3 regions of the Janthinobacterium sp. PSRC1-1 genome follow, and region 3 is predicted to be linked to each of the others. Evidence: predicted binding sites of a transcription regulator. Region 3 holds the regulator's gene; each other region holds the start of a gene.

Region 1 (10,695 bases), on a different contig from region 3:
CATTTCGTCAACCTTCTTTTTCTCCCCGTTTTACTCTGCAACACCATGTTTTGTGTGCGTCGTTTTGCGAGGAGGCGAATCATATCAAAGACTGTCGAAGTTTGGCAAGCGCTTTTCCAGGAAAGCGTGCATGCCTTCTTTTTGTGCAGGCGTGCCGAAGGCGGCCTGGAACAAACGGCGCTCGTAGGCAACGCCATCGGTCAGGGTCGTTTCAAAGGCGCGGTTGACGCAATCCTTGATCATCATGGCAACCGAGGTCGGCATGGCGGCAATGGTCTTGGCGGCAGCCAGGGCTTCTTCCATTAATTTATCTGCCGGCACCACGCGCGACACCAGGCCGATGCGTTCCGCCTCGGCAGCGTCGATGGTGCGTGCCGTCAGCAGCAGATCCATGGCCTTGGCCTTGCCGATGGCGCGCGGCAAGCGCTGCGTGCCACCCGCACCAGGCGTGACGCCAACCTTGATTTCCGGCTGGCCGAATTTGGCGCTGTCGGCGGCGATCAGGAAATCGCACATCATGGCCAGTTCACAGCCGCCGCCGAGCGCATAACCGGCCACCGCGCCCACCACCGGTTTGCGCACGCGCAAGATATGTTCCCAGTTGCGACTGATGTAACCCTGGGTAAAGGTGTCCGGATAGGTGTAATCGGCCATGGCGGCGATATCGGCGCCAGCGGCAAACGCTTTTTCGCTGCCCGTGAGCACGATGCAGCCAATATTCTCGTCCGCGTCGAATTTCAGCAGAGCGTCGCCCAGCTCATTCATCATGTTGTCGTTCAAGGCGTTGAGCGCCTTCGGGCGGTTCAGGCGGATGACCGCCACTTTGTCCTGGATGTCGATGATCAAGTCTTCGTATTGCATGGTGTCTCCTCTGGATGAACGGTGTGACGATTGTAGCGGCTAACAGCGGCGGCGCGACAAGTGCGCTGCTATTATTGTGAGCCCGATCACCTTTATCGAGCAGCGTATTTTCTCTTCCTTCTTCCAGTACTGCGCCCACCATCTGCGCGGCGACGGCAGCGCCGCCAGCGTCAATTTTCGCCGCCTGTGGTTCAGCAACGGCCTCAATTGCTTCGGCGCCCAGATCACCTCGCTGGCCCTGCCCCTGTGCGCGGTATTGTTATTACATGCGACACCAGAACAAATGGGGGTACTCGTCGCCCTGCAGGCGCTGCCGTTTGCCCTCTTCGGCTTGCCCGTCGGCGTGCTGCTGGACCGGCGCAGCAAGCACCCGATCATGCTGTTCAGCGAAAGCATGTCGGGCCTGGCGCTGGCCAGCGTCGCCGTCGCCTACTGGTGCGGCGTGCTGTCGATGCCCTGGTTATATATAGTGGGATTCATCATCGGCACGGGCTTCGTCGTCGGCGGCGGCGCCGAACAGGTTTTCCTGACCTTCCTGGTGGGCCGCGACGGTTTGATCGATGCGCAATCAAAATTTGCTGCCACCGAATCGGCTTCGCGCCTGATCGGCCCCGGCCTGGCCGGCGTGCTGGTGCAAGTCTTGTCGGCGCCCGTCGCCATCCTGTGCACGGCCTGCGGCTATCTGGTGTCCGTCTGCAATCTGCGCGCCATGAGCGTGCGCGATCCACGCCCGGCGCCGTCAAGCAAGCACGCCTTGCGCGACATCGCCGACGGCTTGCTGTTTGTCTGGCATGAACCGCTGCTGCGCGCGCTGGCCTGGGGCGCCGGCATCTGGCACTTCCTGTTTTACGCCAGCATGGCCTTGACGGTGCTGTTTGCCACGCGCGACCTGGGCATGAGTCCTGGCGTGCTGGGCATGACGCAGATGCTCGGTGGCGCCGGCGTGCTGCTGAGCGCCTTCATCGTCAAGCCATTGACGCGCCGCTATGGCGCCGGCCGCACCATTCTGATCGGACTGGCGTCCACCTCCGTCTGCTTTGCCCTGACGCCCACCATCCCCGCCTTACTATTAGGCAGTGCGGCCGCCAGTGCTGTGGCGTATGCCGTGCTGATGTTCTTTTTTGATTGCGGCGTGATGCTGTTCTTTATTCCCTACCTGGGCTTGCGCCAGAAAGTCACACCCGACCCCATGCTGGGCCGCATGACCTCGACCATGCGCTTCCTGACGGTGGCGACGGCGCCGCTGGGCGCGCTGGCCGCAGGCTGGGTAGCGGAACACTTTGGCGTGCGCAATGGCCTGGCCTGCATCGCGGCAGGCAGCATCGCACTGACGATCGCCATGGTGTGGGGCACGCCGCTGCGTAGCGTGCGCACCTGAAGCGATGAACGGGCATACACTGCTGAAAGATTGCCTTGGCGACACTATTCATGCCAAAGCCTGTGAGTTTTGATTTACATCAAGGAATTAATTGAGGTAAATCCATAAGCTGTCTTACATCACTCTAGGAGCACGTCATGTTTAACACCATCTTATTTCCCACCGACGGCTCGCCGCTGTCCGACAAAGCGGCCGAGACGGCCCTCGCCTTCGCTCAATTGAACAAGGCCAAACTGGTCGCCCTCAGCGTGGTGCAACCGTTCCCGTTCTCGCCGATGGCCGATGGCGGCATCGTGCTCGACGCCGGTTTGTACGAGCAACAAATGCAGGAAGCATCACAACGCGCCGTCGACAAGATCGGTGAAGCGGCGCGCGCCGTCGGCGTGCCCTTCGAAGGCGTGGTCGTCGTCTCGCCCAGCCCGCACGAGGAAATCGTCAATGCGGCGCAAACCCACCATTGCGACATCATCCTGATGGCCTCGCATGGCCGCAAAGGCTTGAACAAGCTGTTCGTGGGCAGCGAAACGCAAAAAGTGCTGGCGCATACCCATTTACCTGTCATGGTTTTGCGCTAACCTTGCGCTAGCGCAATCCCCGCCCGGCGCCGCGAGAAACTCAGCGCGCCGGCGCCTGCTTCGGCAACAACACCCACACGGCGCCGCTCTGCTTCATGCGGCCCGCATTCTCCGCCGCTTCCGCACCAAAACCAAAGAAGTAATCGACCCGGATCGGCCCGCGAATGGCGCCGCCCGTATCCTGCGCCATCACCAGCCGCTGCATGGGAATCTCGCTATTGGCTTGCGTGGTGGACAGGAACACGGGCGCACCGAGCGGCAAGAAGCGCGAATCGATGGCCACCGAACGCTGTGGCGTCAACGGCACGCCCAATGCGCCCTTCGGTCCCACTTTGGGATCAGGCAGACGCTCTTCCTTGAAGAAGACATAGCTGGGATTGGCGTTGAATAATTCATCCTTGCGCGTAGGGTGGCCGGCGATCCACGCCTTGATGCCCTGCGCTGACGCCTGGCTCAACGTCAGCTCGCCCTTGTCGACCAGGTAGCGGCCGATCGATTTGTACGGGTGACCATTCTGGTCCGCGTACGCCACGCGCACGGTTTCCTGCGTATCGGTCAGCTGCACGCGACCGCTGCCCTGCACTTGCAGGAAGAACGCTTCGACTTCGTCATCGACCCACAGCAATTCCTTGCCCGTGACGGCCGTGGCGCGCTCGATGTCGGCGCGGGTCGCGTACGGGATCACCTTCTTGCCCACCAGCTTGCCGCGCAAGCGCATGTTTTTCAATTCCGGATACACGCCGGACAAGTCCACCGAAACGAGATCGTCAGGCACCTTGTACAACGGCGTCTGGTACGGGCCGCCGCGCTTGCGCGCGCCATGCAGCAGCGGCTCGTAGTAGCCGGTCACCAGGCCGGCACTGGCGCCATCGGCGGTGACGACTTGATTGGGCACAAAGAAGGTCTCGAAAAACAGGCGGATGGCCTTGTCGCTATCGGCATTCACCTGGCGCGCGATGGTGCACGACTCTTTCCAGTCCGGGCGTTTCACCAGCACGCCGCACGAGGCCATGAAGGCGGGCCAGGCGGCGCGCATGTCGTCGCGGGCCCAGCCCGGCAAAGCGGCAAATTTGGCGGGCACGAAGGTGGGGGCCGCCGCTGCATCCAGCGTGTCCTTGGCGTCCTTGACATCGGCCGGCTTGGCCGGCACTGGCCTGACGACAGTCGGTGCGATCGCCGGCGCCTTGCCAGCCGCGGCGACCGGCTCTGCCGGCGGCGTGGTACAGGCGGAAAGCGCAAGCGCGACGGCGCCGACTGAAACGGGTAGACTACCGCGTGTCAACAGACGGCGGGTAAATACTAAGCTGCGGGTAAATAACATAGGGGGGCGTATGTGGATCTTGATGATAGAGGCGCTGGTGGCGTTCTTCTTGCTGGCATTTATAGTCTGGTGGACCATGTATTCGGGTAAAAAACCCGCACCACCGGCGCGCAAGCAGCTCAGTGAAGAACGGGACGCCACCGAAAAACTGAAATAGGGGCGCAAGCCCCCGGCGTTTCCTTAATGCAGGGTACGCGGCACCGACAGCACGAACTCGGGAATCAAAGCTTCGAACTGATGGCCATCCTCGGCCACGCAGAAGTATTCGCCGTGCATCGAGCCTTGCGGCGTGCCCAGCATGGTGCCGCTCGTGTATTCGAACTGCTCGCCCGGCTGCAGCAGCGGCTGGTGGCCGACGGCGCCCAGGCCGCGCACCTCTTCCACCTTGTTGTTCGCATCCGTGATGACCCAGTGGCGCGAAATCAGTTGCGCGCCAACGGTCCCCGTGTTGACGACGCGAATCGTGTAACTGAACACGTGCCGCCCCTGGTCGGGAGCCGATTGCTCGGGCAGATATTGTGTCTTGACCGTTACCGTAAATTCATAAGTCGCCATCGTCATTCCTATTCAGACATTGTCAGTCGTATATTGTGTGTCGCGCGCCGCATTGGCCATCGCGCGCCGTGTATTCTGCGTTCCAGTCAGCCATGGTAACGGCGTCAAGCGTAAAATAGCGCATCTTCGTATTTTCTACTCTGAGCCTTTAGCCACCATGACAACATTCCGTATCGCCCCCAGCATCCTGTCCGCCGACTTTGCCCGCCTGGGCGAGGAAGTGCGCAACGTCGTCACCGCCGGCGCCGACATCATCCACTTCGACGTGATGGATAACCATTATGTGCCGAACCTGACCATCGGCCCGCTGGTGTGCGAAGCGATCCGCCCGCACGTGCAAGTCCCCATCGATGTGCATCTGATGGTCAAGCCTGTTGATCGCATTATCCCGGATTTCGCCAAGGCTGGCGCGAACATCATTACCTTCCACCCGGAAGCGTCGGATCACCTTGACCGTTCCTTGCAGCTGATCCGCGACAATGGCTGCAAATCGGGCCTGGTCTTCAACCCGGGCACGCCGCTGCACTACCTGGAACACGTGATGGACAAGATCGACATCATCCTGATCATGTCGGTCAACCCGGGCTTCGGCGGCCAGTCTTTCATTCCGCAAGCGCTGAAGAAAATCGCCGAAGCACGCCGCATGATCGACGAATCGGGCCGTGACATCATGCTGGAAGTCGATGGCGGCATCAAGATCGACAACATCGGCGCCGCCGCTGCCGCCGGCGCCGACACCTTCGTCGCCGGCTCGGCCATCTTCGGCAAGCCCGACTACAAGGCCGTCATCGACGCCATGCGCGCCGAATTGGCAAAAGTGACGGGCGCCTGATGCAAGCGGGCACGGTGAAAGACCACGTACTGGCCGGCGTGCGCGCCGCCATCATCGACCTCGATGGCACGATGCTCGACACCGTGCCCGATTTTCATGTCGCCATCAACGGCATGCGCGCCGAACTGGATCTGGCGCCCATCAGCGCCGACGCCATCAAGCTGATGGTGGGCAAGGGCTCGGAAAACCTGATCCGCACCGTGCTGGCCCTCGACTTCGACGCGGCCGGCGTGGAACAACACTTCGACGCGGCGATGGAAGGCTACCAGCGCCACTACCTGGCCATCAATGGCCAGTTCAGCACCCTGTACCCGGACGTGGAAGCAGGCCTGGCGGCGATGCAGGCGGCGGGCTTGCGCCTGGCCTGCGTCACCAACAAGCCGATCGCCTTCGCCCTGCCCCTGCTGCGACAGAAAAAACTCGACGGGTATTTCGAGATCGTCTACGGCGGCGATTCGCTGCCGCAGAAAAAACCGCATCCCATGCCGCTGCTGCAAGTATGTGCGGACTTCGATCTGGCGCCCGCCAAAGTGGTGGCCATCGGCGACTCCTCGAATGACGCGCAAGCGGCACGGGCGGCGGCTTGCCCCGTCTTGACCGTACCGTATGGTTACAACCACGGACACTCTATACACGACACCGATTCCGATGGTATAGTAAATACGCTGCTCGAAGCGGCGCATTTTATAAGCATGCACAACAGACCAGCATACTGACCCACACCACATCGTGAACACGTTTCTCATCAAAAAACACAATGTCACCCAAACCGGCTCGATTGAGGCCTGGCTTTGGCGACGCTGGCAATCCTGGCAGGCCTGAGGGCCGAGCCGTGTAAGATTGCTGTCGGCGGCACGCGCGCATTTGCGTGTTGTATGCGCCGGCAGGTTTTTTGATAACCCACCGCAGGGTCTGTGCTTTATAAGCACGACGCACACGCGTACCCTGGCGGCATGGAGAGATACATGACCGAACTCGAATTCAAATCGCTGGCCCAACAAGGCTACAACCGCATCCCCCTGATCGCGGAGGCTTTTGCCGACCTCGAAACCCCGCTCACGCTGTACCTGAAACTGGCGCAAACCCAGCAAGGCGGCAAGAACACCTTCCTGCTCGAATCGGTCGTCGGCGGCGAACGCTTCGGCCGCTATTCCTTCATCGGCTTGCCCGCTACCACGGTGCTGCGCAGCCATGGCAACCGCACCGAGATCGTCAAAAACGGCGCCGTGATCGAAGAGCACGAAGGCAATCCGCTCGACTTCATCGAACAGTACCAATCGCGCTTCAAAGTGGCCCTGCGCCCCGGCATGCCGCGTTTCTGCGGCGGACTGGCCGGCTACTTCGGCTACGACACCGTGCGCCACATCGAGAAAAAGCTGGCCGGCGGCGCGCCGAAAGACGACTTGAACCTGCCCGACATCCAGTTGATGGTGACGGAAGAACTGGCCGTCATCGACAACCTGTCCGGCAAACTCTACCTGATCGTGTATGCCGACACCACGCAGCCCGAGTCGTTCAGCAAAGCGCGCCAGCGCCTGAAAGACTTGCGCATGATGCTGCGCCGCGGCGTCGATGCGCCCGTCACCAGCGCCTCCGTGCGTACGGAAACCATCCGCGACTTCTCCAAGGAAGACTACCTGAAGGCGGTCGCCAAGGCGCATGAATACGTGATGGCCGGCGACTTGATGCAGGTGCAGATCGGCCAGCGCATCCGTAAACCGTATGTCGATTCGCCACTGACCCTGTACCGCGCCCTGCGTTCGCTCAATCCGTCACCCTATATGTACTTCTATAATTTCGGCGACATGCAGATCATCGGCGCCTCGCCCGAGATTTTGGTGCGCAACGAGACGAGGGCGGACGGCGGCAAGAAAGTCACCCTGCGCCCCATCGCCGGCACCCGTCCACGCGGCGCCACGCCAGAGCGCGACGCCGAACTGTCGGCCGAACTGCTGGCCGATCCGAAAGAGATCGCCGAACACGTGATGCTGATCGACCTGGCGCGCAACGACATCGGCCGCATCGCCGAAACGGGCAGCGTGCAAGTCACCGACCGCATGGTCATCGAAAAATACTCGCACGTGCAGCACATCGTCTCGAACGTCGAAGGCACCTTAAAAGATGGCCTGTCGAACCTGGACGTGCTGCGCGCGACCTTCCCCGCCGGCACCCTGACGGGCGCGCCGAAAGTGCGCGCCATGGAAGTGATCGACGAACTCGAAATCACCAAGCGCGGCATCTACGGCGGCGCCTGCGGCTACCTGTCGTTTGGCGGCGAAATGGACGTGGCGATCGCGATTCGCACGGGCGTGATCAAGGACGGCATGCTGTATGTGCAGGCTGCGGCCGGCATCGTGGCCGACTCGATCCCCGAAATGGAATGGCAGGAAACCGAAAACAAGGCGCGCGCCGTATTGCGCGCCGCCGAACAAGTGCAAGATGGCCTGGATGGGGAGTTTTAAGATGCTGCTGATGATCGACAACTACGACTCCTTCACCTACAACATCGTGCAGTATTTCGGCGAACTGGGTGAAGACGTGCGGGTCTACCGCAACGATGAAATCACGATCGAGCAGATCGAGGCGCTGAATCCGGACCGCATCTGCATCTCGCCCGGCCCGAAAGCGCCGGCACAGGCAGGCATTTCGGTGGCAGTGCTCAAGCACTTCGCCGGCAAGAAGCCGATACTCGGCGTCTGTCTGGGCCACCAGGCCATCGGCGAAGCGTTTGGCGGCAAGGTCATCCGCGCCAAGCAGGTCATGCATGGCAAGACTTCCCTCATCGCGCATACGGGCGTGGGCGTCTTCCAAGGCTTGCCCAGCCCCTTCACAGTGATCCGCTACCACTCTTTGGCGATCGAACGCGCCTCGCTGCCTTCCTGCCTGGAAGTGACGGCGTGGACGGACGACGGCGAAATCATGGGCGTGCGCCACCGGGAATACGATATCGAGGGCGTGCAGTTTCACCCCGAATCGATCCTCTCGGAGCACGGCCACGCCCTGCTGAAGAATTTCCTCGAGCGCTGATTCCCTGCGCACGCCCCGGCGTGCCATCAGTGTCCTCCTGCGCCATCATTGAAGAAGGAAGCATCATGCCGATCACCCCACAAGAAGCCCTGCTGCGCTGCATCGAACACCGCGAAATCTTTCACGACGAAATGCTGTACCTGTTCCGCCAGATCATGTCCGGCGAAATGTCGCCCACCATGATCGCGGCGCTGACCATGGGCCTGCGCGTGAAAAAGGAAACCATCGGCGAAATCGCCGCCGCCGCGCAAGTGATGCGCGAGTTCTCCACCAAGGTGCCCATGGCCGACACCACCAACCTGCTCGACATCGTCGGCACGGGCGGCGACGGCGCGCACACTTTTAATATCTCCACCGCCTCGATGTTCGTGGCGGCAGCAGCCGGCGCGCGCGTGGCCAAGCATGGCGGGCGCAGCGTCTCGTCCTCGTCCGGCAGCGCCGACGTGCTCGACTCGCTGGGCGTCAACATCAACCTGCAGCCCGAGCAGATTGCCCAGTCGATCGCGCAAACGGGCATCGGCTTCATGTACGCACCGAACCACCATGCGGCCATGAAGCATGCGGCGCCCGTGCGCCGCGAACTGGGCGTACGCACGATCTTCAATATCCTCGGCCCGCTGACCAATCCGGCCGGCGCGCCGAACATTCTGATGGGCGTGTTCCACGCCGACCTGGTCGGCATCCAGGTGCGCGTGCTGCAGCGCCTGGGCGCGCAGCATGCCATCGTCGTGTATGGCCGCGACAATATGGATGAAGTGTCGCTCGGTGCCTCTACCCTCGTGGGCGAACTGGTCAACGGCGAAATCCGCGAATATGAAATCCATCCGGAAGACTTCGGCATGTCGATGATCGCCAGCCGCAACCTGAAGGTGGCCGACTCCATCGAATCGAAGGCCAAGATGCTGGAAGCACTGCGCGGCGAACCCGGTGCGGCGGCAGACATCGTCGCCCTGAACGCGGGCACGGCGCTGTACGCGGCCGGCGTGGCCAGCTCGATCGAAGACGGCCTGGCGCGCGCGCGCATCGCCGTCGGCTCGGGCGCCGCCCTGGCAAAACTGGAACAATTCGTGCAGGTGACGCAGCAGCTGGGCACGCCAAAGCAAGCGTAAGCTCCACCCGCCCTCCTTGATAGAATAGCGACCATCATGTCCGACATACTCGATAAAATCCTGGCCGTGAAGGCCGACGAAGTGGCGAAGGCGAAAGCCCATCGCAGCCTGGCCAGCCTGCGCGGCGACGTGGAAAGCGACAGCGCCCTGCGCGCGGATCTGCGCGGCTTCGAGGCCAGCCTGCGCCAGCACATCGCCGCCGGCAAGCCCGGCATCATCGCCGAAGTCAAAAAGGCCTCGCCGTCGAAAGGCGTGATCCGCGCCGACTTCCGCCCGGCGGACATCGCCGCCAGCTATGCGGCGCATGGCGCGGCCTGCCTGTCCGTGCTGACGGATGAACCGTTCTTCCAGGGCTGCGTGGATTACCTGCAGCAGGCGCGCGCCGCCTGCGCCATTCCCGTGCTGCGCAAGGACTTCATGGTCGACATGTATCAGATCTATGAAGCGCGCGCCATGGGCGCCGACTGCATCCTGCTGATCGTCGCCGCGCTCGACCATGGCCTGATGGCCGAAATGGAAGCGTGTGCCCACGAACTGGGCATGGGCGTGCTGATCGAGAGCCACGATGGCGAAGAACTCGACGCGGCACTCAAGCTCAAGAGCGCACTGATCGGCATCAACAACCGCAACCTGCGCACCTTCGAGACCTCGCTCGACACGACCATCAATCTCTTGCCGCGCATCCCGCAAGACAAATTGATCATCACGGAATCGGGCATCCACAGCACGGCCGACGTGCAACGCATGCGCGATGCGCACATCCACAGCTTCCTCGTGGGCGAAGCGTTCATGCGCGCACCAGACCCCGGCGTGGAACTGGAACGCCTGTTCAGTTAAACCATGGTAGGCTGGCAGGCATGAGACACGCGATAATCGTCCTTGCCGCCGCCAGCCTGCTGTCGGCTTGCCAGACTGCGGCCCCGCCAGCGGCGCACACGCCCGCACTTACGCCACCTCGCACGCCGGCCGCGATACAGCTCGCCGCCAGCATCGACGCCTACAAGTCGCTGGTGGCGCAGCAGATCATGGCCGCCAAT
Region 2 (10,695 bases), on a different contig from region 3:
GGCTGGAACGCGCTGCTGGCCTTGTGGGCGCTGCCTGCCGTGGCCGCCGCCCTGCTGTGGCGCCGCGCTGCCGCTGCGCACGTGGACGTGGCCAGCGGGGCGGGCGCCAGCCTGCCCGTGGGCAGTGGCCGCGCCTGGCTGCTGATGGTGTTTTTCGGCATCGGCACGGGCGCCTACACGCTGGTGCTGGCCTGGCTGCCGCCGTTTTACACGGAACTGGGCTGGAGCGCGGCCGACAGCGGCTTGCTGCTCGGTGGCTTGACCCTGGTGGAAGTGCTGGCGGGACTGGTGATTTCCAGCGTCATCCACCGCTTCCCCGACCGCCGCATCCTGCTGCTGGCCGTCTTGCTGTCCGTGCTGGGCGGCCTGGCTTGCCTGATCGTGGCGCCGGCGCAACTGGCGCTGCCCGCCGTGATCCTGCTGGGCTGCGGCATCGGTTCCCTGTTCCCCCTGTCGCTGATCGTCAGCATGGACCACGTGACGGAGCCGACCGGCGCCGGCGCGCTGCTGGGATTCGTGCAGGGCGGCGGCTACATCATCGCCAGCAGCATGCCCTTCATTGCCGGCCTGATCCGCCAGCACTCGTCCAGCCTGGCCCAGGCGTGGATGGTGATGGCCGCTGGCGTGGTGGTGTTATTGCTGATCGCCGTGCGTTTCGCGCCCGGTGCTCATCTGGCCCCGTCGCGTTAGCGTGCGCCTGCCGCGTGCCGGCAACTGCTATATTTCGGCCATGAACATCGTCGACCACTATTTAGCCGGCTTGCGCCAGGCCTTGCCGCCGGCGCCGCTGGCGGAGCTGGCCCTGGCCAGCGGCGCCAGCGCGGCGCAACTGGCCAGCCTGCGCCAAACGTATCCACTGTGCCCGGACAGCCTGCTGCGCTTGCTGGGCCAGTACAACGGCACCTATTATCAGGACTATGCCGGCGGCAGGGTGCTGGTGTACATGCTGGGCTCGGACGTGTTCGAGTATCCGTATTACCTGAGTTCGGTCGAACAGATCCTCAAGGATGGGCAGGCGAACCAGCGCAGCATCGCCGAGATCTATGGTCATTACCTGGACGACGATCCCGGCATTGTCGACGCCCGCATCGACGCCGGGGTCCGGCAGGGCGAGCGCCTGTGTTTTTCGCATTGCATGAACAATGGCGGCTCGTCGCGGCTGTATATCGATTTCACGCCCGCGGCGTCGGGCAAGGTGGGGCAGGTGGTGCGCTTCCTGCACGATCCCGATAGCTACCTGGTCATCGCCGACAGCTTCGACGCCTATCTGCACATGCTGATCGATGACGGCTATGCCTTCCTGACCGATGAAAATTTTGAATAGTCCGGCCGCGCCGTCGTCCCTGCTGCCCGCCAACCGCCGCATCGTGCTGTCCGGCGAGGATGCGCTGCGCATCCTGCGCGAGATCGAATTGCTGCTGCAGTCGCTGCATCACATCGGCCGCCATTATTATCCCAACGGCGACGATGACGGCGCCGATGCCTTGCGCCGCGCGCAGTATTGCGCGGAAACGACGCGCTTCATCGACGAGGAGCAAGCGACGACGCGCCTGGCGCGGATGCGCAGCATCCTGTCCGCAGCGTTCGACACCACCCTGGGCGCGGATGAGATGGACGATCTCGAGCGCGCCGTCGAGGCCTTGCCGCTGTGGCGTGCCCCTGGTCGTCTATCATAAAAACTAATTGAAATCTAAAATTTGATAGTTTTTCCTGCTCAGCACGTTTGTGCCGCCGGACGGCCTTACAATGCTAGGTTATGCGTTTTCGTGATATCAGACTGTGGCTAGCGGAAAATACCTAGCTAATTGAAAGAATCGGTCTGATAAAATCCGGAACACCCGATCGACCAAACAGGAAGGCTGCACAGCATGGATTCGTCATCTGATAAAAAAGAAGAATTGCGTCAACAATTGCGCTTGGCCGCACTCGAATATCACGAGTGCCCGCGCCCCGGCAAAATCAGCGTGACGCCCACCAAACAACTGACCAACCAGCGCGACCTGGCGCTGGCCTACTCGCCAGGTGTGGCAGCTCCGTGCGAAGAAATCGTCATCGATCCGGCGAATGCCTATAAATATACGGCGCGCGGCAACCTGGTGGCCGTCATCACCAACGGCACGGCCGTGCTGGGACTGGGCAATATCGGCCCGCTGGCCGCCAAGCCGGTGATGGAAGGCAAGGGCGTGCTGTTCAAGAAATTCGCCGGCATCGACGTCTTCGACATCGAAATCAACGAGATGGACCCGGACAAGCTGGTCGACATCATCGCTTCGCTGGAACCGACCTTCGGCGGCGTGAACCTGGAAGACATCAAGGCGCCCGAGTGCTTCTACATCGAGCGCCAGCTGCGCGACCGCATGAAGATTCCCGTCTTCCATGACGACCAGCACGGCACCGCCATCATCGTCGGCGCGGCCATCCTGAACGGCCTGAAAGCCGTCGGCAAGAAAATCGAGGATTGCAAACTGGTCGTGTCGGGCGCGGGCGCCGCGGCGCTGGCCTGCCTGGACCTGATCGTCGACCTGGGCTTCCCGCTGAAAAACATCTACGTCACCGACCTGGCCGGCGTCGTCTACAAGGGCCGCACGGAACTGATGGACCCGGACAAGGAACGCTTCGCGCAAGACACGCCGCTGCGCACCCTGGGTGAAGTCATCCCGGACGCCGACATCTTCCTTGGCGTATCCGCCGGCGGCGTGCTGAAGCAAGACATGGTGCGCAAGATGGCGCCGAACCCGCTGATCCTGGCGCTGGCCAATCCGAATCCGGAAATCCTGCCGGAAGAAGTCAAGGCCGTGCGCAGCGACGCCATCATCGCCACGGGCCGTTCGGACTATCCGAACCAGGTCAACAATGTGCTGTGCTTCCCGTACATCTTCCGCGGCGCCCTCGATTGCGGCGCGACGACGATCACGCGCGAAATGGAAATCGCCGTGGTGCACGCGATCGCCGACCTGGCGCATGCCGAGCAGTCCGACATCGTCGCCACCACCTACGGCATCAGCAACCTGTCGTTCGGTCCTGAATACCTGATTCCGATGCCGTTCGATCCGCGTTTGCTGATCAAGATCGCGCCAGCGGTGGCCAAGGCGGCCGAGGAATCGGGCGTCGCCACGCGTCCGATCAAGGACTTGCAAGCGTACGCGGACAGCCTGCAGCAATTCGTCTACCGCAGCGGCACTTTCATGAAGCCGCTGTTCCTGATGGCCAAATCCACGCCGGCCGAACTCAAACGCATCGTCTACGCCGAAGGCGAAGAGGAGCGCGTGCTGCGCGCCGTGCAAGTGGTGGTCGATGAAAAACTGGCGCGTCCTATCCTGGTGGGCCGTCCACCCGTGCTCGAAGCGCGCATCCAGAAGTTCGGCCTGCGTCTCAAGCAAGGCGTCGACTTCGACGTCATCAACCCGGACTTCGACGAGCGCTATCGCGATTACTGGAACACGTATTACGCGATGACCAGCCGCAAAGGCGTCACCGAGGAATACGCGAAGCTGGAAATGCGCCGCCGCCATACCCTGATCGGTTCGATGATGATCCACAAGGGCGATGCCGACGGCATGATCTGCGGCACTTTCGGCACCACCCAGCTGCACCTGAAATACATCGACCAGGTGCTGGGCAAGCGCGCCGGCAGCAATGTCTACGCGGCCATGAACGTCCTGATCATGCCGGAGCGCCAGCTGGTGATGGTCGACACGCACGTCAACGAAAACCCGGACGCCGGGCAATTGGCCGAGATCACCATCATGGCCGCCGAAGAGATGACCCGTTTCGGCCTGTCGCCGCGCGCGGCCCTGCTGTCGCATTCGAACTTCGGTTCCAGCGACAGCGCCTCGGCGCAAAAGATGCGCGCCGCGCTGGCCATCATCAAGGAACGCGCGCCGGACCTGGAAATCGACGGCGAAATGCACGGCGATACGGCCCTCGACAGCAAGCTGCGTGAAAAAATCATGCCAAACTCGGCACTGAAGCACGATGCCAACCTGCTGGTCATGCCGAATATCGAGTCGGCCAACATCGCCTACAACCTGGTGAAAACGGCCGCCGGCAACGGTATCGCCGTGGGCCCGATCCTGCTCGGCTGCGCCAAGCCTGTGCACATCCTGACGCCATCGGCCACCGTGCGCCGTATCGTCAACATGACGGCCTTGTGCGTCGTCGATGCCGTAGCGCAACGTAAAGTCTAAGCGCTAGCTGTTCTTCGGTAAAAGCCGCGCCATCCGCCAGGGTGGCGCGGTTTTTTTACGTCAGTGCGCCATCAGCACGGGCAAGGTCATCTGGCGCAAGACGGTTTCCGTCACGCCGCCCAGCAGGATTTCGCGGAAGCGCGCGTGGCCGTAGCCGCCCATCACCAGCAGGTTCGCCTGCACCTCGGCGGCCATGGCCAGCAGCGCCGCGCCGATGTCGCCCGTGGCGATGGCGGGACGCACTTCGACGGGCACGCCATGGCGGCTCAGGTAGGCGGCGATGTCGGCGCCCGGATGGCGGGCCGGCTGCGCATGGCCGGCCGGCGGGTGCAGCAGGGCCAGCACCACCAGGCGCGCCGCGCGCAAGAGCGGCAGGGCGTGGCCGATGGCGCGCGTCGCTTCCATGCTGCCATCCCAGGCCACCACCACGGTGTTGTTGACTTCCGTAAATTGTCCGCTGCGCGGCACGATCAGCACGGGGCGGGCCGCGTTGAGCATCACATACGGCACCAGGTCGCTCATGGCGCCGGGCAGCGCTTCGCTGGCGTCGTGCTGGCTGAGCACCGTCAAGTCGCTGTAGCGGGCGCTGACGGCCATGCCGCCATCTGCATCGTCTTCGATCAGGCGCCGCTCGAGCGAGACGGCGCCGGCCTGGCGCGCCAGCGTTTCGAACTGATCCAGCGCCTGCTCCGCCTGCCCGTGCAGCGCGTTGATCTGCGCCGCCACGGCGCCGCCGCGCATGCCACGGTTGTTTTCCAGGGTAAAGCGCGACAGGCCCGTCATCGCCGCGCCGATCAGGTGCGCCTGCTGCGCGTGCGCCAGCCGCGCCGCGATGGCGATGCGCTGCGGCGCATGGCGCGACAGGTCGGCGTGGACGAGGATGGATTTGTAAGCCATGGTGTCACTCGGTAGTCAGGATGGCAACAAGGCTAGAACGGCAACACGGGCAAGTCCAGCATTGCCGTGCCGGATGGCGGTTTTCTTATGCTGAACTTGATATGGGTCAAAAAAACACGGGCCATGGCCATCTGCAAGGTCTTCGCCAATAAATGGTGAGCTATTTGATGTGCATCAAAATGCCGATCCCCCTGCCGGCGATAATGGTCTCGAACTCCTTGCCCTTCCAGTGGTCTGCATCGGCGCCGGCGCCATCTGTCCGGCACTTTCTTGTGTGACGCAACAACGCTGGCCGTGGCGGGAGTTCACTTAATTGTAGGGCTGCAAGTCCAGCCACACGGCATACGACAGGCGCTTGCCGTTCCACAGGCCGCCGCCGCGGATGACGGCGTCGCACGAGGTCAGCTGGCCGACCAGGTCCTGGCGGCCCAGGTTGCGGCGCAGGCGCAGGGCGTCGTTGTGCGACAGGTAGCCGACCAGCTGGCCATCGATGAAGACGGCGATGGCCTTGTCCTGGAACGGATTGGCGTCGTCGCAGACGAGCAGGGCCAGGCATTTTTCTTCCGCGTTGCCGGGGCCGTGTTCGCCGGCCAGTGTGGCGATGGCGGGTTGGTACATCGCTTCGTTTTCCACTTCCGACGCAAAGCGCCCCTCGTCGTTCCAGTGGTGCGCCGGTGCGCCTGCGGGAATCGCCGGCACATACTGGCGCACGGACATGAGTGGCTTGTGCAGCGGTTTGGCGGGCGTGCGGCCGCTGAAGACGTAGTACAGCAGGGCGATGACGATCACGATGGCAAGCAGGTAAAGCATGGTATCTCTCTGATTTCTAAGGGGGGAGCCGGGAACTCGGGCGCGCCGCGCGGCGTTGCCGCTACTATAGCAAGTTCGCCGCCGGCTTCCCGGTAAATCTGGCCATCAGATGGCGGCGCCGGCGCAGTGCGCGCGGGTCGCCCAGCACGATGGGTGCGGCGCCCGTCAAGCCCGAGTAATACTGGCCGTGCCGACGCAGCACCGTGGCATAGTCGCGCAACGCGTGGCCGTGCGCCAGCATGCGCGCGTCGCAATCGACTTCGATGGCAAAGCGCAGCCGGTGCAGCTGCCACCACAGGGGCAGGTTCCACGGCATGAGCACGATCAAGGCGTAGGCCAGGGCCAGCAGCTGCGGGTCGCGCGCTGCCAGCCGGCATTGTGCGTGTGCCAGCAGCAGCGCCTGTTGTCGGGGAGGAATCAGTTGCAGCCAGACGGGCATCACGATGCGCGGCCGCAGCAGGCCCGCCACGCAGGGGCCGATGCCGCCGCTCAAGTACACGGGGGTGCCCAGTAACGATGTTTTCTGCCAGCGGCGCTGGTGCGACAGCAGCCAGACGCTGCGTAGCGCCAGCAGTATCAGCATGCCGCTGGATAAGACAAACCAGCCCAGTTTCAGCTGCGCCTGCTCCGGCGGCATGGCCGCCAGCACGCCGGGCAGCCACGCCAGGGGCGCGATGGCCGACGCGGCGATGGCCGCCAGCCACAGCCAGCGCGTCGTGCGTCCGCGCCGCTGCAGCAGGCGCTCGGCGCGCCAGGCGGCGGCGCTCAGCAGCAGCGCCAGCGCCATGCTGGCAGCCAGCCAGGCCGGCACTAGCGTACCAGCGCCATGCCGACGGAGGCGGGCGCCGTGTGCCTGAAACCGAATTGCGCATACAGGTCTTGCGCCTGGCCATCGGCGATCAGGCTGACATACGCGCTTGGCGGCACGTCCGTCTCGATGAATTGCATGATCTCGCGCATGATGCGCTTGCCCAGGCCCTTGCCCTGGTGGGCCGGCAGCACGGCGATATCGACCACCTGAAAGAAGCAGCCGCCATCGCCGATGATGCGGCCCATGCCCACCACCTCGTCGCCCAGCAGCACTTGCACGGCAAACAGGGAGTTGGGCAAGCCCTTGGCCGCCGCCTCCGTGCTTTTCGCGCTCAGGCCGGCGGCAACGCGCAGCAGCTGGTAGGTGGCGATGGCGGGAATGGCCAGGCGGATGGTGTAGGGCGATGTTGCGGTCAAGGCGCTCTCCTGTGCAATATGGATGGAATGACCATTATAGGCGGCACGCTTTATTCGCCGCGCGCCATGTTGTTTGCAGCGCTTTTGCGCTATGGTGGCGTCATCCCCCTATTTGTTGAAAGCACGCCATGTCCGCAGGATTTACCGCCACCGAGTTGTCCGTCATGAATGAAGACGACGCCCTGATCACCACCCTGGCCGCGCCGGCCGGCAAAGGCGAACCCGTCTACCTGATGCTGCAGCGCGCCGACGAGTATGACGAGCAGGACGTCGCCATGGGCATGGACGAACCCTATATTGAATATGGCGGCCAGGAATTTGCCTGGTATGGCCACATGCATGCCGTGATCCTGCATCCGAACCGCTTGTCCGTGCAGATGGATGCCGAGGCGGCCATGCAGATGGATGACGATGGCCAGATCGACGTGCGTTTCAACCTGACGCCGGAGCGCTACGCCCAGCTGCAGCAGGCGCTGCGCACCACGTTCGAGGGCTGCGACTACTATCGCGAGGAACGTTGATCTGGGCGGACGACGCCGGCCATGGCGTCGTCTATGCTCGCTGCTATTGACTGGAAGGGAAGACGATGACGGTGCTGATACTCGGTTTGCTGCTGTTCCTGGGCTTGCACTCGGTGCGCATCGTCGCCGACGGCTGGCGCAGCGCCCAACTGGCGCGTCTCGGCGAAAAGCGCTGGAAGGGGCTGTATTCGCTCGTGGCGTTTGCCGGGCTGGGCCTGATCATCTGGGGCTATGCCCTGGCGCGCCAGCACGCGCTGGTGCTGTGGACGCCGCCCATGGGCTTGCGCCACGCCAGCGGTCTGCTGATGCTGTTCTCGCTGATTTTACTGGCGGCGGCCAATGTGCCGCGCAACCGCATCAAGACCTGGGTGCACCACCCCATGCTGCTGGGCACCCAACTCTGGGCCGTGGCGCATCTGCTGGCCAACGGCAGCGTGGCCGACGTGCTGCTGTTCGGCGGCTTCCTCGCCTGGTCGTCAGTGGATCTGCATGCCGCCGTGCGACGCGACCGAGCGGCCGGCACCCGCTACCAGGGCGGCACCATGCCAGGCACCTTGATCGCCATCGGCGCCGGGGTCGCGCTGTGGCTGCTGCTGGCGTTCTGGCTGCACGGCGTGCTGTTTGGCGTACGGCCGTTCGGCTAGCCGGAGGAGGCGGCTTCCCTGCTGCTGTGCCCGCGCCCTTGTTCCCGGCCAATCACGGCAAGCAGATAGCCAAATGGTCATCTTGCATGGTTTTCAACTGGGACATTTTGTCTCGATGTATGGAAATTGTTTTGAAGTAGTATGCTTCAGAACGTACAGCAGCATCCTTGCATCGCAGTCGCTGACGTTGTCTCCTCTCTGGCCCATCACTGCGCCCGCTGCCATTGTTATTTCATAGGTGGCTATAATGAAAGAGTCAAACAGGATGCCTGGGGGATGGTTGGAACAGAAGCTGCCGAAGCAGCGTTTTGAGGCAGTGCTCCTTACGATAGATAGTGTCAAGTAATAGACTGGAAATACGCAAAATGATCGATTGGACCCCCATAGTCTTAGTTACCTTCAAGGCTCTCGTGCTCGGCACGGGCATGTTCTTCGCCATCAAGTGGCATTACGATCAAGGGAAGAAGGATCAGGATAAGGCGAAGCAGAATCGCGCGGTGCTGCGCGCCAGCGGCAAGGTGGTCGCAGTCTTCATGCTGTTGCTCCTGGCCTTGGGGATCGTCACCTTCTTCGTTGTCAGGATGGCCGGTCTGGAAATGAGCTACTCATGATGGCAAGGAATCACCGGCAGATGCAGTGATGCTGCCAGGGCAGCAGCGGCAGGCGGGTCATGGCGCGCCTCGCTGCAGCGCTATCGGAAACAATCGCTGGTGCTCGGAATGAACGGACAAGAAAAAAGCCACTAAATCCTTGATTACATTGGATTTAATGGCTTTATCGGTACTTCTTTGATGTGTTCTGTGGTGCCGGGAGCCGGAATCGAACCGGCACGCTGTTTCCAGCGCGGGATTTTGAGTCCCGTGCGTCTACCTATTCCGCCATCCCGGCAACGCGAGACGCATTATCACTGATTTGTCACAATCTGGCAAGTTTTATGCTTGGCGTGTGTTTTACACCAGCATGTAGCATCCTTGGAGACGCTGATTCCAGCGCAAGAAGCGGAGTGCCGCGTCTGGCCAGCCGTCCTATCGTATCCCTTCACTACCTGGAGGGATACCCCATGCAACAACTGAAAAACAAGGTCGCCATCATCACGGGCGCCAGCTCGGGCATCGGCCATGCGGCGGCGCGGCTGTTCGCCCGCCATGGCGCGCAACTGGTGCTGGTGGCGCGGCGGCGGAAGGAACTCAATGCGCTGGTGGCGCAGCTGGCGCACGGCGGCGCGCAAGCCGTGGCCTGCGCCGGCGATGTGGGCGACGCGGCCTGCGCGCAAGGGGCCGTGGCGCTGGCACTGCAACGCTTTGGCGGCCTCGATATCGCTTTTAATAATGCGGGCACTCTGGGGCCCATGGGGCCCACGCCGGAGCTTGCCCTGGAAGATTGGCAAGCAGTGCTCAATACCAATCTCACCAGTGCCTTCCTGGCGGCCAAGTACCAGCTGCCCGCCATGGCGGCGCGTGGCGGCGGCTCGCTGATTTTTACTTCGACGTTTGTCGGCTATACGCTGGGCATGGCCGGCATGGCCGCGTATGCGGCCAGCAAGGCGGGCGTGATCGGTTTGACGAAGGCCCTGGCGGCCGAGTATGGCGCGGCGGGCATCCGCGTGAATGCCCTGCTGCCGGGCGGCACCGACACGCCCTTGGGACGGGCCGTGGCAAATACGCCCGAGGCGCAGGCCTTCGTGGCGGGCTTGCATGCCTTGAAGCGCCTGGCTACGCCGGACGAGATCGCCCGCTCGGCGCTGTACCTGGCGTCCGATGCGTCCAGCTTCACCACCGGCACGGCGCTGCTGGCCGATGGCGGCGTGTCGATCGTGCGCGCGTAAGTCGGCACCGGAAACGCCGACGGCCCGGGGATGAGCCGGGCCGTCGGTGTGGTGCAGCTTGCCTTGCGCTACATCAGGCTCAGTTGTGAACCGAGTTCAGCTGGCGCGCGATGATGTCGTGGTTGAGCCAGATGACGGGTGCTGGCGGTTCCGACATGGTGTGGAACATCAGCGGGCCCGTGCCTTCCAGGACCAGCGAGCTCAGGTGGTCGGTGATCAGTTCCTTGCGGTCCTTGTGCAGCTTGGTGATGTCGTCCGAGGTACCGATCATGACGTCGGCCAGTTCTGGCGTGTTGTCCATCGGCCAGGCGGCGAAGTTGCGGAACTGCACGCTGGTGGCGTCGCCGTTGTAGGTGGCGATACGGTCGAGCAAGTCTTGCAGCGAGACGCCGTCTTCCAGCAAGCCCTGGCAGATTTTCCATTGCTCTTCGGCCCAGGCGCCGCCGCCTTCTTTTTTCAGCGCGACGAGCAGGGGGAACAGCGACAGTTCCACGCCGACAAAAATGTCGGACGAATTCGTGCGGATTTCCGGGCAGTTGAAGACGGTGGCCTTGATGCCTTTTTCCCACGCCGCCTTGGCCACG
Region 3 (10,695 bases):
AGGCGGAAGCCGACTACGGTCCCCTGTTCAACAAGTACCTGAGCCAGGACTTGAAGACGGTGGCCGCCGATCCGCAAGCGCATGCCATCGGCCAGCGTTTGTTCCTGACCTACTGCGCGCAATGCCACGGTTCGGATGCACGCGGCAACAAGGGCTTCCCCAACCTGACCGACAAGGACTGGCTGTATGGCGGTGAACCCGACATCATCAAGACCACCATCATGCATGGCCGCAATGGGCAGATGCCACCGATGGGCGCCGCCCTGGGCTCCGAAAAGGATGTCGAGAACGTGGCCCATTATGTGCTGAGCCTGTCCGGTTCCACCTCGGACCCCGTCAAATCCGTGCTGGGCAAAGCCAAGTTCGGCGCCTGCATGGCCTGTCACGGTGCCGATGCGAAAGGCAATCAGATGCTCGGTTCACCTAACCTGACGGACAAGATCTGGCTGTACGGCGGCAGTGCTGATACCATCATGGAAACCGTACGCAAGGGACGCAGCAACACCATGCCGGCCTTCAGCGATTTCCTCGGCGAGTCCAAGGTCCACGTGCTGTCGGCGTATGTCTGGAGCCTGTCGAATCCCCAGACGCCCGTGAAATGATGTAATGGAACCTCAAGTCATCAAGATGTATGCGGCCCGCGAGCAGATCTACCCTCGCGAGGCCAAAGGACGCTACGCTACCTGGCGATGGGTATGCGTATGGCTTACCCAGCTGGCGTTCTACGGCTTGCCGTGGTTGACCTGGAATGGCAGGCAAGCCCTGCTGTTCGATTTGACCACGCGCAAGTTCTACATTTTCGGCGTCGTGCTGTGGCCCCAGGATTTCATCTATCTGGCGGCCCTGCTGATCATCTGTGCGTATTTGTTGTTTCTCGTCACGGCCATCGCCGGGCGGGTGTGGTGCGGGTTCTCTTGCCCGCAAACGGTATACACGGAAATCTTCCTGTGGGTCGAACGCCGCATCGAGGGCACGCGCAGCGCGCGCATGGCCCTCGACAAGCAGGGACCGTCCGTGCGCAAGGCCGTCAAGAAAACGGCCAAGCACCTGGCATGGGGCGCCATCGCCCTGTGGACGGGCTTTACCTTTGTCGGCTACTTCACGCCGATCAAGGAACTGGCGCAGTCGGTGACCACCCTGAACTTCGGTCCCTGGGAATGGTTCTGGGTCTTGTTCTACAGCCTGGCAACCTACGGCAACGCGGGCTGGCTGCGCGAACAGGTGTGCAAATACATGTGCCCCTACGCGCGCTTCCAGAGCGCCATGTTCGACCAGGACACCCTGATCATCACCTACGATGCCAAGCGCGGCGAACCGCGTGGCGCCATCAGCAAGAAGGCCGGCAACAACGACAAGCTGGGCGACTGCATCGACTGCACTCTGTGCGTGCAGGTGTGTCCGACCGGCATCGATATCCGCAACGGCCTGCAGTATGAATGCATCGGCTGCGCCGCCTGCGTCGATGCCTGCAATACCGTGATGGACAAGGTCGACCGGCCGCGGGGACTGGTACGCTACAGTACCGACCATGCGATGGAAAACAACTTCAATTCGAAGCAGATCCGCCAGCGCGCCATGCGCCCGCGCGTGCTGATCTACACTTCCATCCTGGCCCTGATCATCATCGCCGTGTGTACGTCGCTGGCGCTGCGCACGCCCCTGAAAATGGACGTGATCCGCGACCGCGGTTCGATGGGACGCGAAGTGGAAGACGGCATGATCGAAAACGTGTACCGCTTGCAGATCATGAACACCTCGGAGCAAACCCAGCATTTTAAAATCAGCGCTTCCGGCTTGCCGGGCCTGACCTTGCTGACACGCGAAGAGGTGACCTTGCAGCCGACGGAAACGCTGGGCTGGCCGATCCGCCTGCGCGTACCGCACGGCGTGGGAGAAAAGGGGTCGAACAAGATTGCGATCGAATTGCACTCGCTGGACGACCCGTCGCTGCATGTGCGTGAAAGCGCGGTCTTCATCGTGCCACGTTAACAAGGAAAGGCGGACGGGGACCGGGTGCCCTCGCCGCCGCCACGAAGTTGCAGGAAGGCCGGTCCCCATGCGGGGACTGGCTGATTAAACAGGAGAAATATCATGTCCGACAGTCTCAAGCTGCAAGCCCCCGTTGCACCGTGGTACAAGCATCGCTGGCCTTGGCTGCTGATGATCGGTCCCGGCCTGTCGGTTGTCGTCGGCAGCTTCATGGGCTATATCGCGTTTACGCAGCCCGATGCGCTGGTGGTGGGCGACTATTACAAGCAGGGCAAGGCGATCAACCAGGATTTGAAGCGCGACACGATCGCCAGCGACCTGGCGATGGATACCAGCCTGTCCTATGATGTGGCGTCAGCGCGCCTGAGTGGCTCCGTGCACAGCTTCGGCAAGGCCTACCAGGGTCCGTTGCAGCTGCATCTGGCGCATGCGACCCTGCCGGAAAAGGATATCAAGCTGCTGGTGCAGCCCGATGCGGCCGGCAATTTTTCCGTCGCGCTGCCGATGCTCGAGCGCAGCCGCTGGCAAGTACTGGTGGAAAACGACAAACGCGAGTGGCGCCTGTCCGGCATCTGGACTTGGCCGCTGCAGCGCAGTATCGCGCTGCACGCCGATGAGGAACTGTAAGACTTACTTGCAGACGTCCGTGCCGGCCGTGATGGCTTTCAACTTGGCGGGCTGCAAGATCTCGATCTCGCGGTTGGACACGCGCAGCCAGCCTTCCTTCTTGAATTTCGACAATAAACGGCTGACGCTCTCGATGGTCAGTCCCAGGTAATTGCCGATTTCCTCGCGCGACATGCGCAGCTGAAATTTGCTGGCCGAATAGCCACGCGCTTCATAGCGCGAGGCCAGGTTGACGATAAAGGCGGCAAAACGCTGGGTCGCCTGCATATTGCCCAGCAACAGCATGACGCTTTGCTCGCGCGTGATTTCCTGGCTCATCATGCGGTGGAAATGGCGCAGCAGGGTCGGCATATTGCCCAGCAATTGTTCCAGGCTGGAAAAAGGAATTTCACACACTTCGCTGTCTTCCAGCGCCACCGCATTACAGTGGTGGCGATCGGCGCTGATGGCGTCCATGCCCAGCAGTTCGCCAGCCATCTGGAAACCCGTCACCTGCTCTTCACCGCCCGGATTGATCTGGTACGTCTTGAAGTGCCCCAGGCGGATCGCGTACAGGTTCTGGAACGAGTCGCCGATACGGAACAGCGAGGCGCCGCGCACGATCTTGCGACGGCGGCCGATGATCTGGTCCAGCCTGTCCATGTCGCCCACATCGAGGCCCATCGGCAGGCACAATTGATGCATGCTGCAGGTCGAGCATCGCGCACGCAACGCTTCCACGGTCACTGTGGGCATGGTGGGAGTGAGTAGCGCTTCAGTCATGTCGGTACCTTTTAGAAAATGCAATAACAAGTTTACTGCATACAGGGTTGCCGTGTGCCAATTTCACCGCATTTCGGCCGAATAAACGACGTTCTGACTTTGATTATATGGCAACATCGTCAAAAGCCCATGCGGGGCGGGCCATTTGCGCGGCACCGCTTGCAAAGTTAATGTATTGATAGGAAAATTCCTGACAGCATTATCTGCCGCCTGTGCCGCACGGTACTGAAAAGGAAATCATGAAGCCTCTCGGCATCAAAGCAAAAGTCGCGCTGGTCACCAGCCTGACCTCGATCGCCATGATCGCGCTGGTCACCATGATACAGGTGCAGCACATGCGCGCCGACTTCACCCGAGTACTGCTGAGCCAGCAGTCTGCCCTGATCACCCGCACCGCTGCCGAACTCGACGACAAGCTGGGCATGCTGCTGCAGATCGTCACCCTGACGGCCAGGCAGCAGCCGCCGGAATTGATCGCCCGGCCCGCCCAGCTGCGCGAATACTATGCGCGCCGCTCGATGCTGGTACTGTTCGACGACGTGCTGGTGCTCGACGCGCAGGGCGTCATCGTGGCCGACATGCCGGAAGTGGCGGGGCGCGCCGGCATCAACGTCGCCGAGCGCGAGTATTTCCAGACCGTGCTGCGCACGCGCCAGCCCATGATCACCGAACCGATGCTGGGCAAGTCGAGCGGCATGCCCATCGTGCAGATGGCCGCGCCCGTGCTCACCGCCGATGGCCAGGTGGCCGGCGTCGTGATCGGGGTGCTGCGCCTGTACAAGGACAACCTGCTGGGGCGCCTGCGCTCGGAAAAGATCGGCAAGAGCGGCTATTACTTCATCCTCACGCGCGGCGCCGTGCCGCGCTACGTGCTGCACCCCGATACCGACCGGCTGCTGCAGCCGCGCCTGCCGAACGCCAACCTGACCACCACCGAGTTGCTGAAGCAAGATGGCGAAGGCAGCATGGTCAGCACCAACAGCCGCGGCATCACGGCCGTCAACAGCTTCAAACGCCTGAAATCGGTAAACTGGCTGCTGGCCGCCTCGCTGCCCCTCGACGATGCCTTCGAACCGTTCGATGGCGTGCTGTACCGGCTGGTGCTATGGAGCATCCTCGCTTCGCTGCTGGCCGCGTTTATTCTGGGCTGGGTCACCGTGCGCCTGCTGTCGCCGCTGGTGCGCCTGCGCGACACGCTGCAAGCCATGCGCACCAGCGGCAGCCGTTTCACGCCCGTGCCGGTGCGGCAGCGCGACGAGATCGGCGAACTGACGGAAACGTTCAACGGCCTGATGAGCGAACGCGACCGCCTGCAGCAGGAACTCGAAGCGCGCGCGGCGGAGCTGGAACAGGAGCGCGACCGGGCCGAGGCGGCCAACCGCGCGAAGAGCGATTTCGTGGCCAACATGAGCCATGAAATCCGCACGCCCCTCAATGCCGTGCTGGGCATGGTGTACTTATTGGGCAATACCAGGCTCGATACGGAACAGCGCAAGTATCTGACCATGGTGCGCGTGGCGGGCCAGTCGCTGCTGGGCATCCTCAACGACGTGCTCGACTATTCGAAGATCGAAGCGCGCCGCATGGAATTGTCGCCCGTCGAATTCGACCTCGACGAGGTCATGAACACGCTGGCCACGACGATGACCATGAATGCGGGTGAAAAGGAGCTGGAACTGGCCATCGCCGTCGAGCCCGACGTGCCGCGGCGCCTGGTGGGCGACGCGCAGCGCCTGCAGCAAATCCTCGTCAACCTGGCCGGCAACGCCATCAAATTTACCGAGAGCGGCGAAGTGGTGGTGGCCGTCAGCCTGGCCGAAAGCCAACAAGACCGCGCCTGGCTACGCTTCGAAGTGCGCGACACGGGCATCGGCATGACGGAACTGCAGCAACAGCAGCTGTTCGCCGCCTTTTCCCAGGGCGACCAGAGCATTACACGGCGCTTCGGCGGCACGGGCCTGGGCCTGGCCATCAGCAAGCAGCTGATCCACATGATGGGCGGCGATATCGCCGTGGCCAGCAGCGAAGGCAAGGGCAGCCGCTTCTGGTTCAGCGTGCCGTTCGAGATGCTGGCGCAACCGCCCGAAACACGGCGCACGCCGGCCCTGGGGCAGCTGCGCCTGCTGGTGGCCGACGACAACCGCACCACGCGCGAACTGATCGTCAAGCTGATCGAGGCCTGGGGCTGGCTGGCCGACGAAGTGGACTCCGGCTTTGCCGCCATCGAACTGTACCGCGAACGCCTGGCGCAGCAGCAACCGTACGACGTGGTGCTGGCCGACTGGCACATGCCCGTCATGGACGGCCTGGCCACGGCCAAGGCCATCCGCCAGGCAGCTGCCGGCCAGCGCCAGCCCATCGTCGTGATGGTCAACGCCTTCGCGCGCAACCACCTGGAGGAAATTTCCAGCGCGGCCGAGGCCGATGTCGTGCTGATGAAGCCGATCACAGGTTCGAGCCTGTTCGATGCCCTGCACCAGGCGCTGATCGCCAAGAACGACGGCGGCGAGCAGCGCATGCTGCACCAGCCGCTGGGCACGGAACTGGCCGGCGTGCATTTCCTGCTGGTGGAAGACAATCATTTGAACCAGGCCGTGGCGCGCGGTATCCTCGAACACATGGGCGCCACCCTGGACGTGGTGGGCGACGGTTTGCAAGCGGTGGAGCGGCTGCGCACGGAAGCGCTGCGCTACGACATCGTGCTGATGGACATGCAAATGCCCGTCATGGACGGCTTCAGCGCCACCCATGTCATCCGCACGGAACTGCGCTTGAACTTGCCCGTGATCGCCATGACGGCCGGGGTGCTGGCGTCCGAACGCGAGCGCTGCATGACGGCCGGCATCAGCGATTTCATCGCCAAGCCCGTGGTGGTGGAAGAGATGATGGCAGTCATCCTGCGCCACCTGCCGAAGCGCCCGCCAGTGCAGACGGCCGAGCCGGTGACGGTTGCCGATGAGGAAGTGTTTTCCATGGCGCCGCTGATGCGCGTGATGGGCCGCGATGCGAAAGGCCGCGGCGTGCTGCGGCGCATGGTCGAAGACGCGCTGAACAAGGGCATGACGCCCGTGCGCGACGCCGAAACGGCGTTGCAGGCGGGCCACCACAGCGACGTGGCGCGCATCCTGCACGGCGTGCGCGGCTCCGTCGGCACCCTGGGCACGAAACGCCTGATCCGCGCCGCCTTCGCCACCGAGGAAGCCATCGACGCGGGCCGCCTGGACGAGGTACCAAGCCTGCTGGCGCGCACGGCGCAGGAGCTCGAGCAGGCGCTGGCGGCGGCGGCGAATTGGTTGTCGAGGCTGAAAGATTAAAAGAGTAGGTCGGATTAGCGCTTGCGCGTAATCCGACATGATACGCCAACAATATTGTCGGATTACGCGGCGTGCCGCCGCTAATCCGACCTACGCAATTTACGCCGGCACACCGAGAATCACGCTGGACGCCTTGAAAATCGCCGTCACCTGGCTGCCGATGGCAATGCCCAGCTCGGTGCTGCTCTGATTCGTGATGATGGCGGCAATCGTGCCGCCGCGCGGCAAGTCCAGCACCACTTCCGTGTTGACGGCGCCCGTCTGCACGCGCGTCACGCTGCCGGTCAACTGATTGCGCGCGGAAAAGCGCGCCCCTGCGCTATCCGCCACGAGGATGATCGACGAGGCCTTGATCAGCGCGAACGCTTCCGCGCCCGGTACCAGGCCCAGGCTGGCGCTGCTGCCCTGCGTGACGATGGCCACGATGTGCTGGCCGCCGGGCAATTCCAGCGTGACTTCGTCGTTGACGGCGCCCTGTTTCAGTTCGGCCACCTTGCCCAGGAATTGATTGCGTGCCGTGGTTTTCATGGCCATTCTCCGTATGAGTAACAAATCGTCGGCGATGCCTTCGGCCTGGCTGCCCAGCTGGCGCAGGTAGCGCGCATGCTCACGCTCGATGATGCGGAAATTGTCGACCAGCTGGCGCCCCCGTGGCGTCAGGCGCGTGCCGCCGCCACCCTTGCCGCCCGTCAAGCGCTCGACCAGCGGCTCGCCGGCCAGGTTGTTCATCGCGTCGATGGCGTCCCAGGCCGCCTTGTAGCTCATCTTCACAAGCTTGGCCGCCTGCGTGATGGAACCGCATTCGGCGATGGCGCCCAGCAATTCCACCCTGCCGGCGCCGCCCAGGTTTTCTCCGCCCACCGTCATCCATACCGAGCCTTGCAGGCCGATTTCCGCTGCCGCTGATTTATCCAATGCGTTCACCCAATGCCTTATGTTCTTCCATGCTGTCAATTTGTCCGTCGCGCAAGTACAGCACATGCTCGCCCAGGATGCGCGCATCTTCCGGATCATGGGTGATCAGGATCATGGGCACGTCCAGGCGCTGCTGCCACTGGCTCAGCTCCAGGCGCATTTTGACACGCAGGGCCGGATCGAGGGCGGCAAACGGCTCGTCGAGCAGCAGCGCGGCTGGCTCGGCCACGAGCGCCCTCGCCAGCGCCACCCTTTGGCGCTGGCCACCGGACAACTCGTCGGGAAACTGGTGCGCCAGTTCCTGCAAGTGGAAAGCATCGAGCCAATGCTCGACCTTCTGCAACTTTTCGCGCGCGCGCGGGTTGAACCAGCCGCGGCTCAGGCCAAAGCCCACGTTCTGGCGCACCGTCAGGTGCGGGAACAGCGCGTAATCCTGGAACAGGTAGGCCACGTTGCGCTGCTGCGGCGGCAGGTTGATGCCGGCGGCCGAATCGAACAGGGTACGGCCATTCAGGCGGATATGGCCCGCGTCCGGTGTAAACAGTCCGGCAATGGCTTTCAGGGTCATGCTCTTGCCGGCGCCGGACGGGCCATACATGGCGATGCGCTGACTGCCAGAGGTGCATTGCACGTGCAGGTCGAAACGGCGTTTGCCGGAGCGCAAGGTGGCGCGAATGTCGAGGTCGAGTTGCATGGGCGTCATCATAGACCTCATTTGTGCGCGACGCGCCCGGGCGCCAGGCGGCCCGCCGACAGCAGCACCACGATGCAGACAAGGGAGATAATCACGACCAGCGTATTGGCCACGTCGTCCTGGCCCGCCTGCACGGCTTCATACACGGCCACCGACAGGGTCTGCGTCTTGCCGGGGATGCTGCCGGCCACCATCAGCGTGGCGCCGAACTCGCCCAGCGCGCGCACAAAACCCAGCAGCACGCCGGCGAGGATGCCGCGCCAGGCCAGCGGCAAGGTGACGCGGAAAAAGATTGCCAGCTCCGAGATGCCCAGCACGCGGGCCGCCTGCTCCAGTTGCCCGTCGACGGCCTCGAAGGCGGCGCGCGCGGGCTTGAAGACGAGGGGAAAGGCGACCACGGTGGAGGCGATCACGGCGCCCTGCCACGTGAAGATGAGGTTGATGCCGAAGTTGTCCTGCAGCCAGATGCCCAGGGTGCCGCGCCGGCCCAGCAGCACCAGCAGGTAATAGCCGAGCACGGTGGGCGGCATCACCATCGGCAGGGTCAAGAGGGCGTCGAGCAGCTCGCGCCCGGGAAAGCGCGTGCGCGCCAGCAGATAGCCCGTACCGATGCCGAGCAACAAATTGAGCGCCGTGGCCCAGGCCGCTACTTTGAGCGACAGGGCCAGCGCGGTCCAGGCGATATCCATGCGGGCGCGTGCTTGACTTAGGGTTTCTTGAAGCCGTACTTGGCCAGAATCGCTTGCGCCGGCGCCGTCTGCAGGTAGCTGACGAAGCGCTTCGCTTCGGCCGCGTTGCCGCTGCCCTTGATGGTGGCGATCGGGTACAGCACGGGCGAGGCCAAAGGCACCTCCAGCACCACGTTGACCTTGTCTTTCATGATGGCCGCGTCGGTGGCGTAGACGAAGCCCGCATCGACTTCGCCGCGCGCCACGTAGTCGAGCGACTGGCGCACGTTCTGCGTGCCGATGGCTTTCGGCTGCACGGCGTCCCACAGCTTCGCCTTCTTCAGCGCACCTTCGGAGTAACGGCCGACGGGCACGCTGGCCGGGTTGGCGATCGCCACGCGGGTCACGCCCTTGTGCGTCAGGTCGCTCAGGCTCTTGATGCCCAGCTTGCTATCGTGCGGCACGATCAGCACCAGGCTGTTGCCGACGAAGTCCTGGCGGTCGGCCGGCAGGACCAGGTCCTGCTTTTGCGCCGCATCCATGGTTTCCTGGTCGGCCGAGGCAAACACGTCCACGGGTGCGCCCTTGACGATCTGCTGCAGCAGCACGCCCGAGGCGGCGAAGTTCAGGGACACCTTGCTGCCCGGATATTGCGCCTCGTAGCCTTGCGCCGCCTCCTTGAACGCATTCGTCAGGCTGGCCGCGGCCGACACCACCACTTCGCCGGCAACGGCGGAGGTGGCGGCGGTGGCCAGCAGAGCGGTGCCAAGCAGGCGGGCGAGGGAGGTCAGGCGCATGGTCGTATCCTTGTCAAGTGAACGGTGAACAAGGAGCGTAATATACACTGATATATAGCGTTCTGCCATCGCGCAAGTCAAGACGGCGCAAGACACATTCCCTGATATACTGTATAAAAACACAGTATATCGAGGTGAGCCATGGAATTGACGGACAAGCTGGAAATCCTGGCCGACGCGGCCAAGTACGACGCGTCCTGCGCCAGCAGCGGCGCGCCCAAACGCGACTCCATCGGCAAGGACGGCTTTGGCGCCACCTCGGGCATGGGCATCTGCCACAGCTACACGCCGGACGGGCGCTGCGTCTCGCTGCTCAAGATCCTGCTGACGAATTACTGCCTGTACGATTGCCAGTACTGCGTCAACCGGCGCAGCTCGAACGTGCCGCGCGCGCGGTTTACCGTGGCCGAAGTGGTCAAGCTGACGGCCGACTTTTATCTGCGCAATTACATCGACGGCCTGTTCCTCAGTTCCGGCATCATCCGCTCGGCCGACTACACGATGGAGCAGCTGGTGCAGGTGGCGCGCGAGTTGCGCGAAGTACACCAGTTCCGCGGCTACATCCACCTGAAAACCATCCCCGACGCCGACCCGGCCCTGATCGCGCAGGCGGGCCGTTACGCCGACCGGCTCAGCGTGAATATCGAACTGCCGACGCAGGACAGCGTGCAGAAGCTGGCGCCGGAAAAGAGCGTGCACACCATTAAACTGGCGATGGGCGCCATCCGCCGCAAGCTCGATGAGAAAGCGGAAGAGCCGCGCTCGCCGCGTTTCGCGCCGGCCGGGCAAAGCACGCAGATGATCGTCGGCGCCGACGCCAGCGACGACCAGCAGATCCTCTCCACGGCCGAGACCCTGTACGGCAGCTACAAGCTCAAGCGCGTGTACTACTCGGCCTTCAGCCCCATCCCCGACAGCCCGAAAAGCGT

Evidence for each region. Region 3 encodes FNR, which switches genes on or off when oxygen is low (the NO sensors DNR and NnrR bind a similar motif). Its sites were predicted from a motif close to TTGATNNNNATCAA; they were not measured.
Region 1: a site for FNR is predicted at 2,309-2,322, ahead of ACP7DW_RS27940 (universal stress protein). Genes of this name have one in related genera too.
Region 2: a site for FNR is predicted at 5,249-5,262, ahead of ACP7DW_RS01490 (universal stress protein). Genes of this name have one in related genera too.

Annotation. Positions count from the first base shown of each region.
Region 1 covers NZ_JAFCWK010000021.1:70,587-81,281, reverse strand. The annotation lists gene ACP7DW_RS27950 (enoyl-CoA hydratase) at 85-861, opposite strand; gene ACP7DW_RS27945 (MFS transporter) at 938-2,239, shown strand; gene ACP7DW_RS27940 (universal stress protein) at 2,377-2,814, shown strand; gene mltA (murein transglycosylase A) at 2,855-4,096, opposite strand; gene ACP7DW_RS27930 (hypothetical protein) at 4,146-4,292, shown strand; gene apaG (Co2+/Mg2+ efflux protein ApaG) at 4,316-4,690, opposite strand; gene rpe (ribulose-phosphate 3-epimerase) at 4,848-5,522, shown strand; gene ACP7DW_RS27915 (phosphoglycolate phosphatase) at 5,522-6,238, shown strand; gene trpE (anthranilate synthase component I) at 6,488-7,984, shown strand; gene ACP7DW_RS27905 (aminodeoxychorismate/anthranilate synthase component II) at 7,986-8,549, shown strand; gene trpD (anthranilate phosphoribosyltransferase) at 8,615-9,658, shown strand; gene trpC (indole-3-glycerol phosphate synthase TrpC) at 9,695-10,495, shown strand; gene ACP7DW_RS27890 (hypothetical protein) at 10,516-10,695, shown strand, end outside.
Region 2 covers NZ_JAFCWK010000001.1:324,351-335,045, forward strand. The annotation lists gene ACP7DW_RS01470 (MFS transporter) at 1-690, shown strand, start outside; gene ACP7DW_RS01475 (SMI1/KNR4 family protein) at 692-1,324, shown strand; gene ACP7DW_RS01480 (hypothetical protein) at 1,317-1,676, shown strand; gene ACP7DW_RS01485 (NADP-dependent malic enzyme) at 1,869-4,187, shown strand; gene ACP7DW_RS01490 (universal stress protein) at 4,248-5,084, opposite strand; gene ACP7DW_RS01495 (hypothetical protein) at 5,394-5,894, opposite strand; gene ACP7DW_RS01500 (M56 family metallopeptidase) at 5,959-6,705, opposite strand; gene ACP7DW_RS01505 (GNAT family N-acetyltransferase) at 6,705-7,121, opposite strand; gene ACP7DW_RS01510 (Imm10 family immunity protein) at 7,250-7,642, shown strand; gene ACP7DW_RS01515 (NnrU family protein) at 7,708-8,286, shown strand; gene ACP7DW_RS01520 (hypothetical protein) at 8,652-8,897, shown strand; tRNA gene ACP7DW_RS01525 (tRNA-Leu) at 9,088-9,174, opposite strand; gene ACP7DW_RS01530 (SDR family oxidoreductase) at 9,347-10,111, shown strand; gene ACP7DW_RS01535 (enoyl ACP reductase FabMG family protein) at 10,191-10,695, opposite strand, start outside.
Region 3 covers NZ_JAFCWK010000019.1:27,387-38,081, forward strand. The annotation lists gene ccoP (cytochrome-c oxidase, cbb3-type subunit III) at 1-602, shown strand, start outside; gene ccoG (cytochrome c oxidase accessory protein CcoG) at 607-1,989, shown strand; gene ACP7DW_RS26965 (FixH family protein) at 2,092-2,616, shown strand; gene fnr (fumarate/nitrate reduction transcriptional regulator Fnr) at 2,620-3,378, opposite strand; gene ACP7DW_RS26975 (response regulator) at 3,618-6,692, shown strand; gene ACP7DW_RS26980 (TOBE domain-containing protein) at 6,792-7,559, opposite strand; gene ACP7DW_RS26985 (sulfate/molybdate ABC transporter ATP-binding protein) at 7,600-8,310, opposite strand; gene modB (molybdate ABC transporter permease subunit) at 8,319-8,990, opposite strand; gene modA (molybdate ABC transporter substrate-binding protein) at 9,008-9,766, opposite strand; gene ACP7DW_RS27000 (putative DNA modification/repair radical SAM protein) at 9,908-10,695, shown strand, end outside.